One region of the Salinisphaera aquimarina genome, then DNA from elsewhere that is predicted to be linked to it. Evidence: riboswitches for the same ligand, from Rfam matches in the RefSeq annotation. Region 1 holds a riboswitch; the other holds the start of a gene.

Evidence for each region. A riboswitch is a leader RNA that binds a small molecule or an ion and turns the genes downstream of it on or off. The one in region 1 is predicted to bind cyclic di-GMP.
Region 2: another riboswitch for cyclic di-GMP. It lies ahead of ACFOSU_RS16635 (RIFT barrel domain-containing protein); the one in region 1 lies ahead of ACFOSU_RS13420 (RIFT barrel domain-containing protein).

The regions. Positions count from the first base shown of each region.
Region 1 is NZ_JBHRSS010000006.1:164,435-172,303, forward strand. It holds gene wecB (non-hydrolyzing UDP-N-acetylglucosamine 2-epimerase) at 1-462, opposite strand, end outside; gene ACFOSU_RS13420 (RIFT barrel domain-containing protein) at 652-3,213, opposite strand; cyclic di-GMP riboswitch class I at 3,313-3,404, opposite strand; gene putA (bifunctional proline dehydrogenase/L-glutamate gamma-semialdehyde dehydrogenase PutA) at 4,643-7,869, shown strand, end outside.
Region 2 is NZ_JBHRSS010000008.1:244,922-252,790, reverse strand. It holds gene dbpA (ATP-dependent RNA helicase DbpA) at 1-404, shown strand, start outside; gene ACFOSU_RS16635 (RIFT barrel domain-containing protein) at 679-3,069, opposite strand; cyclic di-GMP riboswitch class I at 3,175-3,266, opposite strand; gene ACFOSU_RS16630 (PEP-CTERM sorting domain-containing protein) at 3,657-4,442, shown strand; gene ACFOSU_RS16625 (mechanosensitive ion channel family protein) at 4,482-5,555, opposite strand; gene ACFOSU_RS16620 (N-acyl homoserine lactonase family protein) at 5,802-6,584, shown strand; gene ACFOSU_RS16615 (glutathione S-transferase family protein) at 6,646-7,326, opposite strand; gene ACFOSU_RS16610 (alpha/beta fold hydrolase) at 7,497-7,869, shown strand, end outside.

The DNA of each region.
Region 1 (7,869 bases):
TCCATCTTTGGATGGCGTCCAGAGGAGGTCGACGATTGCATCTGTCACCAGGCGGTTGATTTCTTCGGGCATGCTGCGATCGCGACTGCGCAGACCTGCTTCGAGATGGGCGACACGTATCCCCAGTTTGACGGCAGCCAGCGCGCAGGCGACGGTCGAATTCACGTCTCCGACGACGATAACCCAATCCGGAGGTGTCGATAGACAAACCCGCTCGTAGGCAGCCATCACTTTGCCGGTTTGTTCGGCGTGTGAGCCACTGCCGACTTCGAGATGAATATCCGGCGCCGGAAGAGAGAAATCCTCGAAAAAAGAATCTGACATGTTGGCGTCGTAGTGCTGACCGGTGTGGATCAATCGCACGTCGCACCACTTGGCTGCCTTCAAAGCGTGGTAGAGCGGCGCGACCTTCATGAAATTGGGGCGCGCCGCCGCTATCAGATCAACACGTATGTTATTCAAACAACTCTCCGGGAATTCGTAGGGCCAGGAAGTCTACAGCGCATCAATGAACGCGCAATGACTCTTGGTCGATAGGCCCACGGAGCTTAGCGCCATCGGAAGCACTGTTCCACCATACCGACACCACCGAGCTGCCGTACCTTTTCCCGCGCTACGGCCGTGTCCAGCGTCAACCCCTACCAGAACATCCTAATAGCGTGGTACGACAGCAAAGTTCGGATTCTTCGCATAATCAGGCTTGATCGTCCGTCCATCGAATAACTTCCATGCTTCGCGACCGTTTTCAACGCCACTTTGCGCGGCCATTGCAAGACCAATCTGAAAATTGGACGGAAAGCCGGTCGGCGAAAACGCGTAACCAACCATCTGGCCGATCCTGTAAGTCGTCTTCGAATCGCTTAGCTCATTTACCATCGGCTGAGAGTTGCATTTCAGTCCGTCGAGTTGCGGGAAATTGACCTTGTAGACGGTCTGGATATCAGGGTACAGCTGAGAGCTTTCGGCATCCCTGATGCGCAAATTGTAAGCAGAGGCCAGCAGCCAGCAAAAGCCGCTATCGGGATTGACTTTCCAGTCCGTCATACGCGCCACTTGGAATTCGCCAAACCACTTCACCAACTCGAGCGCATTGGGCATTTCCTGATCCGCGGCATGGCCGAGCGACCACGTCCAGAAGTCCGCTTGCCAAGGGGCCACCCCCACTTTCTTTTGCCCACCCGCGGAGTAAATAACGGCACCAGAGTTGGCTGTAACGTGGAGGGGGTTTTTGGTGTCATCTTCGAGATAGCTATCACTGTAGTCGGACAGAATATTCGACATGAGCCCTTCGAAGTACGCCTTCATCGGATCGTCATCCGGTGTAGCGAACGCCGCATCCGAAATACTGCGCAACGACCAAGCCTGCCCACGCACCTGACTCTGTGCCTTAAGCAACACACCCTTGTCAAAATCACGGTATCCAGGGTTAGCCCAGAGTTCGATATACGATGCCGTGAATTGCATCTCCTCAAGATAGTAGTAATCACCAGTCGTAAGATAAGGCACATAGCCAATTGACGGATGGTGAGCAATATCAAAGCTTAGCGGCGTGCTGCAACTACCGGTGCAATCGGTGAGAAAATCGCGACGGTATTGTGGATTGCCTGCGCGGCTAGCGAAGCTCTTGGCCGCAATAGTGACGTAGGGATGACGGGAAATTTCAAGCGGCCGCCCGGTTTCGCCGTCACGGTAATGAAACGAGTAGCTACCCACGGCATCGTCATTGGCGAGCATCCACCGAAATGCCCGCCGATCGCCGGATACGGCATACGAGGACGTCCACCGGGGCAGCGGTCCAATTGCAGCTTGGGCGCCGGTGCTTCCCATTTTGGGCGTCTGGTCGCCATGAGACATTGGCGGATAGCTCTTGGCGACGCCATTGAGAAACGACTCAGGTGGGGAGAGCTTGGCGTAGCGCGAAATAGCGCCGGAGTTCTGCAGATAATCCGTATCGATACGAGCATACAAGCCCGGATCGCCCTGCCACCACAACACCTTATGCCAGCGCGCGTGATGATAATGCTTCAGGTCATCAACATCGTAATTCTGCGAACCCACCTGGATGCTCGCGCTGTAGTCGATGTTCTCGGATGTTTTCGCATAGGCCCAGTTATTTTCGAACACGGTATCCACGCGCACACGCTCGATCGCACCATCCTCACCGGCATAAGCGCGAACATTGAAATAGACGTTGAGTCCCGCCAAGGCCTCGTTCCCAGATATGACCTGCCCACTCACAATCCATTCGGACGCCAACGGCCCGTCGAGCCATTGTTTGCAATTCTTGCTCCATGCCGAGCAATTGCCGGACTGGGACACGGTCTGCAAGAGATCGTGTGCGCTGATTTTGTAGTTGCCCGCGCCCGAGGCTTTTACATCGACCTGCGCGTCGAAGCCGCTGCCCAGAACGTCAGACAAAGTGATCGCGTTTTCCGGCCGTGTCTGCGCATCCCGCGCCTGAGGGATTACATTAATGGATAACCGCTTCGGCGACCCATCACCCACGTCGGACATACGGGCCGTGATTACCGCATGACGCAAGGATCCATCGGCCCAGGTCGCTTTCTTATCAACCTGCATCGGGACCTGACCGCCATCGACAGTGCCGACCAAAGCACTGCCAGCAGGAACGTCTCCTTTGGCAAACACCTGACCAAAAGTGATCGAATCGGATGAGGAGCGACGATCGGTTTCGCCGATAATCGCTACATTGACCACGGAAGCGGCGCCAGCAATATCGGCGGTGTCGGCCGTATCTTCCTCCTCCTCTTCTTCCTCTTCACCTGCAGATGAATTCGGAGAGTCTCTGGACACTTGGTCATCATCCAAGTCAGCATTCTGGTTGGACTCTCCGTCTTGGTCAGACTGATCCGAGCGGCCATCGTCGCTGTTTCCGGCCTCCGGCGTTGAGCCCACCCCTTGGCCTGCCCCGGAGCCCGGGCTCGGTTTCGCGCTTCCATCCGGATCGGAATCTAGATCCGACCCGGCGTCATCTTCGGATCCGGCCCCGTCGGCATCGCTGCCGCTTTGACCTTGATCCACTTGATCACCATCTTCGGCAGGCGCGCTGTCGCTATCCACGGGGGGCAGGAACGCACTTTGCGACGATGAAGAGGAGGATTCGTTGTCTGAGCCGTCTCCGGACCCCGATCCGCCGCAAGCAGCGAGCGAGCCGCACAGAAGAATGACAATCAGAAAATAGCGAGAATGCATATGTCGGTCCATGCTGAATTGGCATGTTCCGACGCGCGGATAAGCGAGATCGCCACGGCGGAACCTTGATTACTCAAAATTGCCGTAGCACTGGATGCTCACGGCAGCCCGGCGATCATGGCGTGCACTCCGCACGCTTTAGACCCGTGGCTTTGCGTCGCAACCTTTCGGAAGCTTTGCCTTTGTCGTTAACTTCATGAACTAGCTGCCCTGAAGCTCGTTAGCCTCGTGACAAACTGTCCCTATTCAATTTCCGAAGGATTCCCCGGAGCTCGGTCGAGTCGAGCCCCGGTTGTGTACAACCCTTCACATCACCCAAAGTGAATTGATCGCCCCCTCGGTCAGTCTATCGACCATCGGTCGCGCTACTTAAGGCGAGGCCCCTTGGTCATAGACAAGTACGCCTGGAGTCTGAGCTTGCCGACTGCCGGTCTCTATTGAGGCGAATCATTAGCAATCAAAGGCCTCCGCGAGGAGCTCCGCGCGATAACTCACTTTAGTGGCGACGTAAAAAAGATTCCTTTTCACCCGATTTCTGCACTCCGTCGCTACCATTTATCAAATACTCGACCACATCGCTGCAAGCACACCGGTACGGCGTGCTCAAAAGCGATCGCAACTCGCACACGGCCATCACAACGACGGCGGCAACTGCATAAGGCTGGCGAGGTGACGGACGAAGTCGCTTGTCGGTGACTTAGATCAATGGCCGAACAAGTGGCTTGATAACCCTATCGGTGACATGGGCCGAAAAGAACCTGTCTGCCCCCCTGCCAGTGGGCATTCCAATCAGCCGACGACCACGCCGGGAGCATCGCATGCCTCAACCGGCGAGCCGTCGGCGCGATTCGCTACCGCCCGCCCATCAATGCACGCGTCAGCAACACCGTAATTGTTACTTGCCGATTTCCGGAGCGGCCGTTATCGGCACGCTTGCCGAATGTCCGCCCCGCCGCGCATCGCTGTGATAACGGAGCTTGCCGGGGCCCATAGCACCCAGTTCCGGGACGCACTCGAGACCGCTTGTCAGGAGGCCTATATCGCCGGGACGCCGGACCGACGATCCACTCAAGCAGCCCCCGTCTTCCAGCCAGCATGGGTCGCCGCCTCGTCATGCCTTATCTAAAGCCAGGATTACGACGCTCAGATAGCGCAGGTACCCATCTCGCTTGCTCGCAAAGATAAATGTCCGACTACTCTTCCGACATACACATCTGTAATCGGGCTGCCTCTGCTCGATACCTGAGCGCCTACGCCAATTAACTGACGTGCCGACGGTTTTAGCTTGGGCTTTGCTGTGCGAGGCAGCCCTGATTGACTGAATCAATCGACCGGGCTTTCGCATAACCAGCGCATTCCACGCGCGCAGCGTTCGACAGTCCACGGGGCACACGTTAGATTGAAATCCAATTCGATATCTCGCGCTTTTATGGATTATTCCCGACCCAGCCAGATCGACGACGCCGCCTATCGCGGGGTGATCGAAAATTATCGCTGCGACGAGGCTGAGCAGCTCCGTCGGCTCATCGACATAGCCCGGCTCGATACGAAAGCCAGCCGTGAAATCGAGACCCGCGCCGGCAAGCTCGTGCAGGCCGTACGCGACAAGAACGCGCATGGCAGCGGTATCGACGCCTTCATGCATGAGTATGAGTTGTCGAGTCAGGAAGGCGTGGTGCTGATGTGCCTGGCCGAAGCGCTGTTGCGTATCCCGGACGACGCGACCGTCGACAAACTTATCGACGACAAGATCGGCGGCTCGAACTGGGAATCCCATCTGGGCGAGTCCAAATCGTGGTTCGTGAATGCCTCCACCTGGGGCCTGATGCTGACCGGGCGCATCCTGCGCCACGAGGACGCGCCACAGCGTAATTTCCGCAACGTTCTGCAGCGGCTGGTCAAGCGTAGCGGCGAGCCGTTCATTCGTCAGGCCGTCAGCCAGGCGATGCGGATCATGGGCAAACAGTTCGTGATGGGGCGTACGATCGAAGAAGCGATCAGCAACGCCCGGTCGCTGGAAAAGCGCGGCTATACCTATTCTTACGACATGCTGGGCGAGGCCGCCCGCACCGACAAGGATGCACAGCGCTACTACGACGACTACTACCACGCGATCGAGGCCTGCGGCAGCGCCAGCAAGAATCTAGGGCCCGAGAAATCGCCCGGCGTGTCGGTCAAGCTGTCGGCGCTGCACGCCCGCTATGAGCTCGCCCACCGCGAGCGCGTGCACAAGGAACTGCTGCCGCGCCTGCTCAAGCTCGCCCGCCTGGCGGCCAGCAAGAACATCAATCTAACCATCGATGCCGAAGAGGCTGCGCGCCTGGATCTGTCGCTGGAACTGTTCGCCTGTGTCTCGCAGGAAGACGATCTGTCCGACTGGCAAGGCCTTGGCCTCGCCGTGCAGGCTTACCAGAAGCGTGCCCTCGACGCGATCGACTGGCTCGCGGACCTGGGCAAGCGCCACAACCGACGCATCATGATCCGGCTGGTGAAAGGCGCGTACTGGGACACCGAAATCAAGCACGCCCAGGAAGCCGGCCTCGACGGCTATCCGGTATTTACCCGCAAGGTCAATACCGACGTGTCGTTTCTGGCCTGCGCCCGTCGCATTCTCGACAACCCGGATGTGTTCTACGGCCAGTTCGCGACCCACAACGCCCACACCATGTCTTATATCCGTGAGCTGGTCGGCGACCGCGAGGACTACGAATTCCAGCGTCTGCACGGCATGGGCGAAGCGCTCTACGAACAGATCGTCGAAAAGACACAGCCGAACGGCACGCCGCGCGCGGCCTGTCGGATCTATGCACCAGTCGGCGCGCATGAAGATCTGCTGGCCTATCTGGTCCGCCGCCTGCTCGAGAACGGCGCCAACAGCTCGTTCGTGAATCGACTGGTGGACGAGGACGAACCGGTCGAAGAGATCGTGGCCGACCCGGTGGCCACGGCCACCAACCAGAAATCCGCCACCCATCCGAAGATCGCCCTTCCACACGATCTCTACGGCACGCGCCGACCCAACGCCCGCGGCGTGGATCTGTCCGATATCCGCGAACTCGATGCGCTTGCCAAGGGCATGCGCGAAGCCGATGCCCGTGTGTGGCGCGCCGCGCCGCTGATCAACGGCCTGGTCAACGGCAAGAAAGCCGGCGCCGGACAGGCAGACGACCAGCGCAAGAATGCGATCGCCGTGAAGTCACCCGCCGACAACGAACGCACCGTGGGTGACGTGGTCTGGGCAACGGCTGACGATATCGACGCGGCACTCGCTTCCGCAGCCGAGGCTGCCGACGGCTGGAGCGCCACGCCGGGCCGCGAACGTGCGGCCTGTCTGCGTCGCTATGCCGATCTGCTTGAAGAACATACCGCCGAACTCGTGGCGCTGTGCGCACGTGAGGCCGGCAAGCATATCCCCGACGGCATCGCCGAAGTACGCGAAGCGGTCGATTTCTGCCGCTATTACGCCTGTCAGGTCGAAGACGAGTTCGACGGCGAACATGTGCTCCCCGGCCCTACCGGCGAGCGCAATACCTACCGCTTGCACGGGCGCGGCGTTTTCGTGTGCATCTGTCCCTGGAATTTCCCGCTGGCTATCTTTACCGGCCAGGTGACCGCCGCACTCGCGGCCGGCAACGCGGTAATCGCCAAGCCGGCGGAGCAATCCAGCCTGATCGGCGCCCGCGCCGTGGCCCTCATGCACAAGGCCGGTATTCCGACCGACGTGCTGCATCTGCTACCGGGCGATGGCCCGAGCGTGGGCGCCAAGCTGGTCGCGGATCGCCGCGTGGATGGCGTCGCATTTACCGGGTCACTGGCAACGGCCAAGGCCATCAACAAGACACTCGCCGAGCGTGACGGCCCGCTCATTCCGCTGATCGCCGAGACCGGTGGCCAGAACGCGATGATCGTGGACTCCTCCGCGCTGATCGAACAGGTCGTCGCCGACGTGATCAAGTCGGGCTTTCAGAGCGCCGGCCAGCGCTGCTCTGCTCTGCGCGTGCTCTATGTCCAGAACGATATCGCCGATACGCTGCTGGACATGCTCTCCGGCGCCATGGCGGAACTGTCGATCGGCGATCCCTGGAAACTGTCGACCGACGTGACGCCGGTGATCGACGCCGAGGCACGCGACGGACTGACCCAGTACGCCGAGCAGGTCGACGGCACGCTAGATACGGTCTACTGCTGCCGGCTCGGGGATACCACCCGACGCGGTACCTTCTTCGCGCCGCGCACATTGGCACTCAAGAACAGCAGCCAACTCGGCGACGAACAGTTCGGCCCGATCGTGCACGTCGTACGCTTCGAGGCCGACGAACTCGACGCCGTGGTCGACGCCATCAACGGGCTGGGCTATGGCCTGACCTTCGGCATTCACAGTCGTATCGACACCACGGTCGAGCGGGTGATTCGCCGTATCAAAGTCGGCAACGCCTACGTCAACCGCAACATGATCGGCGCGGTGGTCGGCGTGCACCCGTTCGGGGGCGAAGGCCTGTCCGGCACCGGCCCGAAGGCTGGCGGTCCGCATTATCTGCATCGTTTCGCAACCGAGCGTGCGGTCAGCCGCGACACCACCGCCGCCGGCGGCAACGCCTCGCTGATGTCGCTGGAAGAAGACGAACCGACACGCCATTCGCTCTTGACGCCGGAGCC
Region 2 (7,869 bases), on a different contig from region 1:
CACATCGAATTGGCCGCACCGGAAGAGCGGGCGAATCCGGCCTGGCGATCACGCTTTGTACGGCTCAGGAGCGGTCGCGGGCCGACCACCTCAAGCGACACCTCGGTGCCCCTCTGTCGTGGCATCCTCTCGTACTGGAGAAACCCCGCGCCAAGACGCTGAAACTCGCCCCCATGAAGACCCTCGTCATTGATGGCGGACGTCGCGACAAGCTCCGTCCGGGCGATATTCTCGGCGCGCTGACCGGTGACGCCGGGTTGAGTTCAGACGCAATCGGCAAGATCGACATTGCCGCCACGCGTGCCTATGTGGCCATCCGACGCGATGTCGCCCGTGCTGGCCAGGATCGCCTGAGCGCCGGCCGTATCAAAGGCCGGAAATTTCGGGTACGCGCACTGAGCTGACTGGCGTACCGCGGGTGAACGCGCCACTTCGCGTTGTGACCCCGCCTCGAGCCGGTTCGTGTGGCGGTTCGAGCTGGGGCCGCTCCGCAAGCAAAAGATCGCCCTCGGGATTAGACGTATTGCAGCCGGAATTGCGACACAAGCATCATTACGCGTCATTCCCGTCAACCCATGCCGTAACCGCGATAGCGCCCTGAGTTTTTCAACATCAAAGTGGGCATTCGAAAAAAGCGGCCGGCGCCTGCCGGCACCGTCCGCTTTTTGCCGCCCTTAATTACTGCGAGCGCGGTACGATCGCGAAGTTTGGATATGTATCGAATTTAGGTTTGATGGTGCGGCCAGCAAAGATGCTCCATGCCAGCGCAGCGTTTTTGATGCCGCTGTCTACTGCCATCGACAACGCGGGCTGGAAATTTGCCGGAAAGCCGGTCGCCGAATTCGCGTAGCCCACCATTTCCCCGCGGACGTAGCTATTAGAGCCGCTCGACAATTCATTGATCATCGGCTGGCTGTTGCATTTCAGACCATCGATACCTGCGAAACTCTTTTCGTAGGCTCGCTGAAGCGTTGCATAGGTACCGGATGACCGGGAGTCGCGGATCTGTAGGCTGTAGGCGGATGCTAGAAGCCAGCAGTAACCTTGGGCGGGGTTGTCTTTCCAATCGGTCATGCGGCCGATCTGAAAAGTGGCGAGCCACTTCAGAAAAGGTGTTGCAGCCGTGAAACCCTGCTCAGCGGCATGGCCCACGGCCCAGGTAAAGAAGTCAGCCTGCCATGGTGCGATTCCCACGCGTGACTGGCCATTGAGTGAGTAGATCGCCGCGCCGTAGGTATCGATGACGTGCAATTGGTCCGCTCTATCATCGGCAAGAAAGCGATCCTGATAATCGGCGAGAATATTGGCGACCAGCCCCTCGAAGTAGGATTTCATCGGATCATCGTCGGGCGTGGCGAACGCAGCATCGCCGATACTGCGTAGTGACCATGCCTGCCCACGCACCTGTCCCTGCGCGTGTGCCAGGAGCCCTTTATCGAAACCACGATACTTCTCGTTCCCCCAAAGCTCGATGTAGGAGGCGGTGAACTGCATCTCTTCAAGATAGTAATAGTCGCCTGTCACCAGATAGGGGACATAGCCGATGGAGGGATGGTGCGCAATATCGAATGCATATGGGGAGTTGCAGTCGCCGCCGCATTTCGGTAACAGGTCGGCCCGGGTCTGCGGGTCGCCTGATTGACTCGCAGAGCTGTAATTCGCAATGGTCACTTGCGGATGCCGAGTGATTTCGAGCGGCCGGCCGGTCTCCTGATCTCGGTAATGAAATCCATAGGTGCCCACGGCGTCATCATTGGCCCTCATCCAATCAAAGGCACGTTGGTCTCCAGACACTGCATAAGTGGATGTCCAGCGTGGCAGGGGGCCGATCGCTGCCTGGGCTCCGGTGTTGGCCATCACCGGAGTCTGATTGCCGTTGGTCATGGGGGCGAACGACGTCGCGACGGAGTTCAGAAATTTTTCACTGGGGGCCAGGTCGGCATAACGCGAAATGGCACCGGTCGACTGCAGATACCGCGTGTCTACGCGGGCATAGACATCCGGAGCGTTGTGCCACCACAACACCTTGTGCCAGCGGGCCTGGCGATAATGCTTGAGTGATTTGACCTTGAAGTTCTGTTGACCGACGCTCAGGTCAGCGGCGTACTTGATGTTCTGGGGGGCCTTGGCATAGGCCCAGTCGTTTTCCATGACGACATCGACGCGTGCTCGCGAAATCTTGCCATTGCCGTCGCCGTAAGCACGAATATGGAAATAGACAGCGGCGAGCGACGATGGTCCGCTTTCGGACGTGCTTACCGGGCCGCCAACGATCCATTCAGATGCAACCGGGCCCGATAGCCATTGTTTGCATTGCTTGCCCCAACTCGTGCAACCGCCCGTCTGATTGACCCGGGTGAGCAGTTCGCGTGCATCGATGTGGTATTTGCGCCCCTTGATCTTTAGATCTGCGCTGGCGTCAAAATCCGTGCCCAGAAGCTGGTTGATGGTGGGCGCCGAGCCGCTGGACGACGGCTTTGCCAGGACGAGATCGACGCGGCTGGTTCCGTCCGCAAGCGTCGGGACGCGTACGGAAATGACGGCATGGCGCAAAGAACCATCCTGCCAACTGGCTTTCTTGTCGACCTGGATGGGAATAGGCTGCCCGTCGATACGTGCATCGAGGCTCTTGTCCGACGGCACCGCGCCCTTGCGGAATACCTGACCGATGGTCACCGGTACGTTGGACTGCTTTTGTCCCGCATTGTTTTCGACCTCGAAACTCGCCACGCCTTGGGCGCCGCCCGAATCGACCTCGGTACTATCGCCGTCAGCGCCGTCAGCGCCGTCAGCGCCGTCAGCGCCGTCAGCGTCGTTCGGCGCGGTGGGTTTAGCCGGTTCTGAAGTCGGCGTGGTTTCATTGGGCTTGCCAACGGTACCGTAAGAACCGGTCGTCCCGTAGCTCTTGATGTCGCTGCTGTCGGAATTGGTGGCCGTGGTCGGCGCATTGCCGTAACTGGCGTACCCCGCGTACTGTTTGCCGGCCGAAGACTGCGCCGCGGTTCCCGCGTTCGCGATCAGCAAGCAGCCGATTGCCAACGCGAAGGCGTATTTTTGAAAAATATGCATTTTTAAATAAAGATCCTGTATTAAAACCTGTGCCCCCAGGTTTTCTACATAGTCCGCACAGGACTTCACTCGCGCTTTACTCGCGAGATTGCTGCAGCGGGGCTTAGCGGAAACCCGACAATCTTAGCTCCGTTCAAGGGGGCCGTAGACTCCTGGCTTTGCGTACCTGTCTTTCGACAGGGTTGCCTTTGTCGGTGCGTAGCTTTCCGGCGAGGCCGCGTGATGTCAATCCTTAAAGCCGGCGCCTTGCGAAGGACTGGTCCGTTCCGCGCAAAAGATTATTGTTAATGCAGTCAGTTGCGTAAGAATCAAGATTAATGGATTCGTTTTGCGGTGCACCAGTTTTCATAAAAATACGATGCAATGTTGGAAAACCTGCGCCTTCCGCCTATAAAAACAATCGGAATTACAGGAGAATGATGCTTATGCGTGTGTCGAAAAAACTTACAGTTCTCATATATTCTTGTTTGTAAAGTTTAAAAAAATTAATATTTTCAACGAACTGAATGTTGGTCCCGAATTTGCATTAGCTATACCAATCAATAGGCGCGACATGTGCGCGTGATCAATATTTCGGGACCCCACTGATGATCGGAACCAGAGCACAGCATATTTTGATAAGCGCATGCAGCACGCTTCTGTGCGTTGTACCTGCGCAGGCGGCGTTGATATCGGTCGATGCCAGCGTGTTCAACCAGGACGCATCCCTGATCACCTTCAGCGAGGTTCCCGATCAGACCGGCAATCCCGTCTTCATTCCCGGGCCGAACGCCGGTGGCAGCCGTCCGACCGTGAGCACGGGCGGCCTTTTCAGCGGCCAGGCGGTCGATTTTAACTGCGCGGGCTGCGTTACCGGGTCTCCTTCGGATGGGCTTTCGCTAGTGGGCAATGCACAGCCGGTGTTTACGACCCTAGTGCCGGGCTCCGCCGATGAAGCCATCCTGAGCGGGTCGCCGCGTTTTAATGGACCAATTTCCATCCTGTTCAGTATCGGGGTCAACGCGGCCGGATTTATCGGCAGTTTTTTCGACGCGCCAGGCTCACATGTGCTGACGGCGTTCGATCGGCAAGGCAATCTGCTCGGATCGGTGGAGAATGGCCTGACCGGCGCCCAGTTCCTGGGGCTGGCCGACGATAGCGGCGCGAATTCGATCGCTGGTATCCAGTTTGGGCGCGCCGGGGACAACTCTGCCGGCTTTGCGCTGGATGACCTGCGCTTTGGTCAGGCAGGCCAGATCAGTCTGCCGACATCTGAGGTATCGGTCGCCGAACCACGAGGGCTCGCATGGCTGGCGTTGGCGATTATTGCCGGTATGGGCTGCCTGCGTCGACGTAAGTCGGCGGGTCCTGGCATCTCGCCTGCGGCGCTATAAAACGGACCAGCCGTGTTGGGTAGCTTCGCCCATGCCTGCTCAGAACAGACCGGACGCGCTGTCGTTGTCCTTGAGTCGAGCTCTGACCGTGGGCAGGTACTGTGGATATTCCCGTTGTATGAAGTCGAGCATGGCTTCGCGTACCCGACAACGGAAATGCCACAGCGTGATGGAGTCGCCCGCGCTGAGCAGAAAACGCACCTGCATGGCGTGTTCGTTGGCGTCGACCACCTGGGTGTGGCCAACCTTGCCGTCCCACGCGCCATCGGTATCCAGCAGACGCTGGAATTCGTTGCGGATGGGCTCGATCGGCATGCGGTAGTCGAGCCATATCAACACCGGCGCGAATAGATTGGTCGTGTCACGCGTCCAGTTCTCGAACGGGTTCTCGATGAACCACTGCAGCGGCACGATGATTCGTCGCATGTCCCAGGCGCGCAGCACCACGTAGGTGGTGGTGATGTCTTCGACCCAGCACCAGTTGCCTTCGACCTTGAGTACGTCCTCGATGCGAAACGGCTGCGACAGCGCGATCTGCAGGCCGGCGAACAGATTGCCGATCACCGGCCGAGCGGCAAAACCCAGAATCAGCCCGCCGATACCGGCCGAGGCCAGCAGGCTGGTGCCCAGCTGACGGATGGAGGGAAAAGTCATCAGCGCGGCGGCCACGCCGATGATGGCGATCAGCACGCTGAGACCGCGGCTGATGAAGCGGGCCTGGGTTTCCAGTTTTCGGGCGGTATGATGACGACCTTCGACGGCCGGATTCATGCCCACGACCACGTCGCCAATGGCACTCGTGGCGCGCATCGCGGCCCATGTGAGTGCAAGAATCAGGCAGAGGCCGGTGAGATGGCGTACCACCTGTATCCAGGGAAGCAGGGCGGTCGTATGCGCTTGCCAGACGGTCTGCAACGTAAGCAGAAATACCACCGTGCCGCCGGCATAGGCACAGTCGTCGAGAAACTTGTGCGCGATATCGCGGCGCGCGGTCAGGCGCCGCGCCATAGCAATAAGCAGACAATAGACCGCCAGCAGCCCGAGTGCGGCGCAGATCGCCATACCGCCGGTAACGGCCCAGGCACCGACCAGAGAGCGAGTCGTTTCGGGCATCGAGCTTCCTTGGCGCGTCGCGCCGAATGATTCGGACTGTGAGTTTATGACATGCAATTTTGGTGCGTTTTCCGGTTAGCGACGCCATCTAAAGGTCGAAAACGAATACCGCAAGTGTCGGCCTTTGGCTATGTAGCCGCTTTGCCGCTAACCGCGGTCCATCCTGCCGGGTCGGGGCGCCGATGGCCTTGCCTGGCGCTCATCTTGCTTGTCGACTGGATACCCCTTTTCTCAACTGTGAGGATCGTGTCCAGAGATATACGCATATGGCCCCTGCTGACGGCCACGCATCGTTACGAAAAAGTGGTATCGACGCGTGGACGTGGGCACAGCGAGTACATCGATGCGCCGATTCTTGCCTATCTGATCGAAACCTCGAACGGGCGCGTGCTCTACGATGTGGGTTGCGACTATCACAAGATCGCAACACCTGCGCTGCGCGCCCACTATTTCGATCCGATGCGCCCGTTGTTCGAACCGCCCGTGATGACCCAGGCGCAGCGTATTCCCAGTTATCTGGCGCGTCTGGGTCTGTCGATACGGGATATCGACCTGGTCTTTCTGAGCCATCTGCACTTCGACCACGCGGGTGGTCTATGCGACGTTGCCGGCTGTGATGTCCATATTCAGCAGGCCGAGGTGGACGCCGCGAACACCGGCGATGTCAGCGGTATCTTTGCCGACGAGATCGAAGGCGCCGCCGACTGGCGGGTACACGCCGGCGCTTATGAGGTGGTGCCCGGCTTGATGGCGATCGAGTCGCCCGGCCATACCGCCGGGCACATGTCCTTGTTCATCGAGCGTGCCAAGGGCGCGCCGATCATCCTGTGTGGTGATGCGGCCGATCTTCGGGAGAATCTCGATGACGAGGTCGCGCCGGGTTATTGCTGGCGCGACGACGAGGCCACAGCGCTGGCGAGTATTCGCTCGCTAAAGTCGCTTGCCCGGCGCACGCAGGCGGAGCTCTGGCCGAATCACGATCTGGCCTTCTTCAACACGTTGCCCGTATTCCCCGACTATTTCAGCTGAGGGTCGACACAAAAAAGCCGCCACGGAATCCCGCGGCGGCTCATCGATGGATGCTTTAGCGCTATTTGTTCTGTGGGAACATATGGCGCTTGGCGTCGTCATCCATCTCGGTCTTGAACGCGTGTTTCTGCTTGAGCGCGCCGGCGCGTTCGGCCGCCGGCCGAGCACTGATCCAGTCGAACAGGCGCTTGGCGTTCGGGAATAGCGACCAGGCGTCTTCGCCCATCACGAACGGCACCGGCCCGCCCCAGCCCCAGACCGCCATGTCGACGATGCTGTAGCTGTCGCCGACCATGAAGTCGCGGCCTTCCAGATGGTCGTTGATCAGGCCCCAGTGGCGCTTGGCCTCGAAGTCGTAGCGATTGATCGCATAGTCCAGTTTCTCCGGGGCAAAATGCTTGAAGTGCACTGCCTGACCGGAATAGGGGCCGATGCCCGTGGCGATCAGCATCAGCCACGACAGCATTTCGGCGCGTACGGCCGGCTTGTCCTCGGGCAGGAATTGGCCGGTCTTGTCGGCCAGATAGAGCAGGATGGCGGTGCTGTCGAACACGGTGGCGCCGGTGTCGGTATCCACGATCGCCGGGGTCTTGGCGTTCGGGTTGATCTTCAGGAACTCGGGCTCGAACTGTTCGCCCTTGCGGGTATCGACCGGCATCAACTCGTAGTCGAGGCCGGACTCTTCCAGGAACAGGGCGATCTTCGCCGGGTTGGGCGAGGGATGGTAATAGAACTTGATCATTGCGTTCTCGATAGTCGAATCACGCGGCGAGTGTGCGGCTGTGAGTCGGCAAGTCAAGAATATCTATCCCGACGAGGTCGCGGGTGGGTCAATGTGTCGTAGCCTCTCGCGCGCTCAGTAACAGTCGTCGCGGTGTAGGATCGCTACAGCCGACTCCGAAAGGAAAATAGATGAGCGCCCTGAACAACGAAATGATCGATACCGCGCGCGGTTCTTTCCATGTGAGAAGCGTTGGTGCCGCGACCAGCCCGCCGGTATTGATGCTGCACGGCTGGCCACAAAGCAGTTATTGCTGGAAGTCCGTGGCCGAAGCACTCGCGGGCGACTGGCGCCTGATCATGCCGGACATGCGCGGCCTCGGTGACTCGCCGCGCACGCTCGATGGCGGTGCTTATGCGAAACAGGCGCTCGCCCAGGACATGCTTGCGGTACTCGACGCGCTGGCGATCGAACGCTGCGCTCTGGTCGGGCACGACTGGGGCGGGGCGGTGGCGCAGGAAATCGCCCTGGCCGAGCCGTCGCGCATCGAGCGGCTCGTGTTGC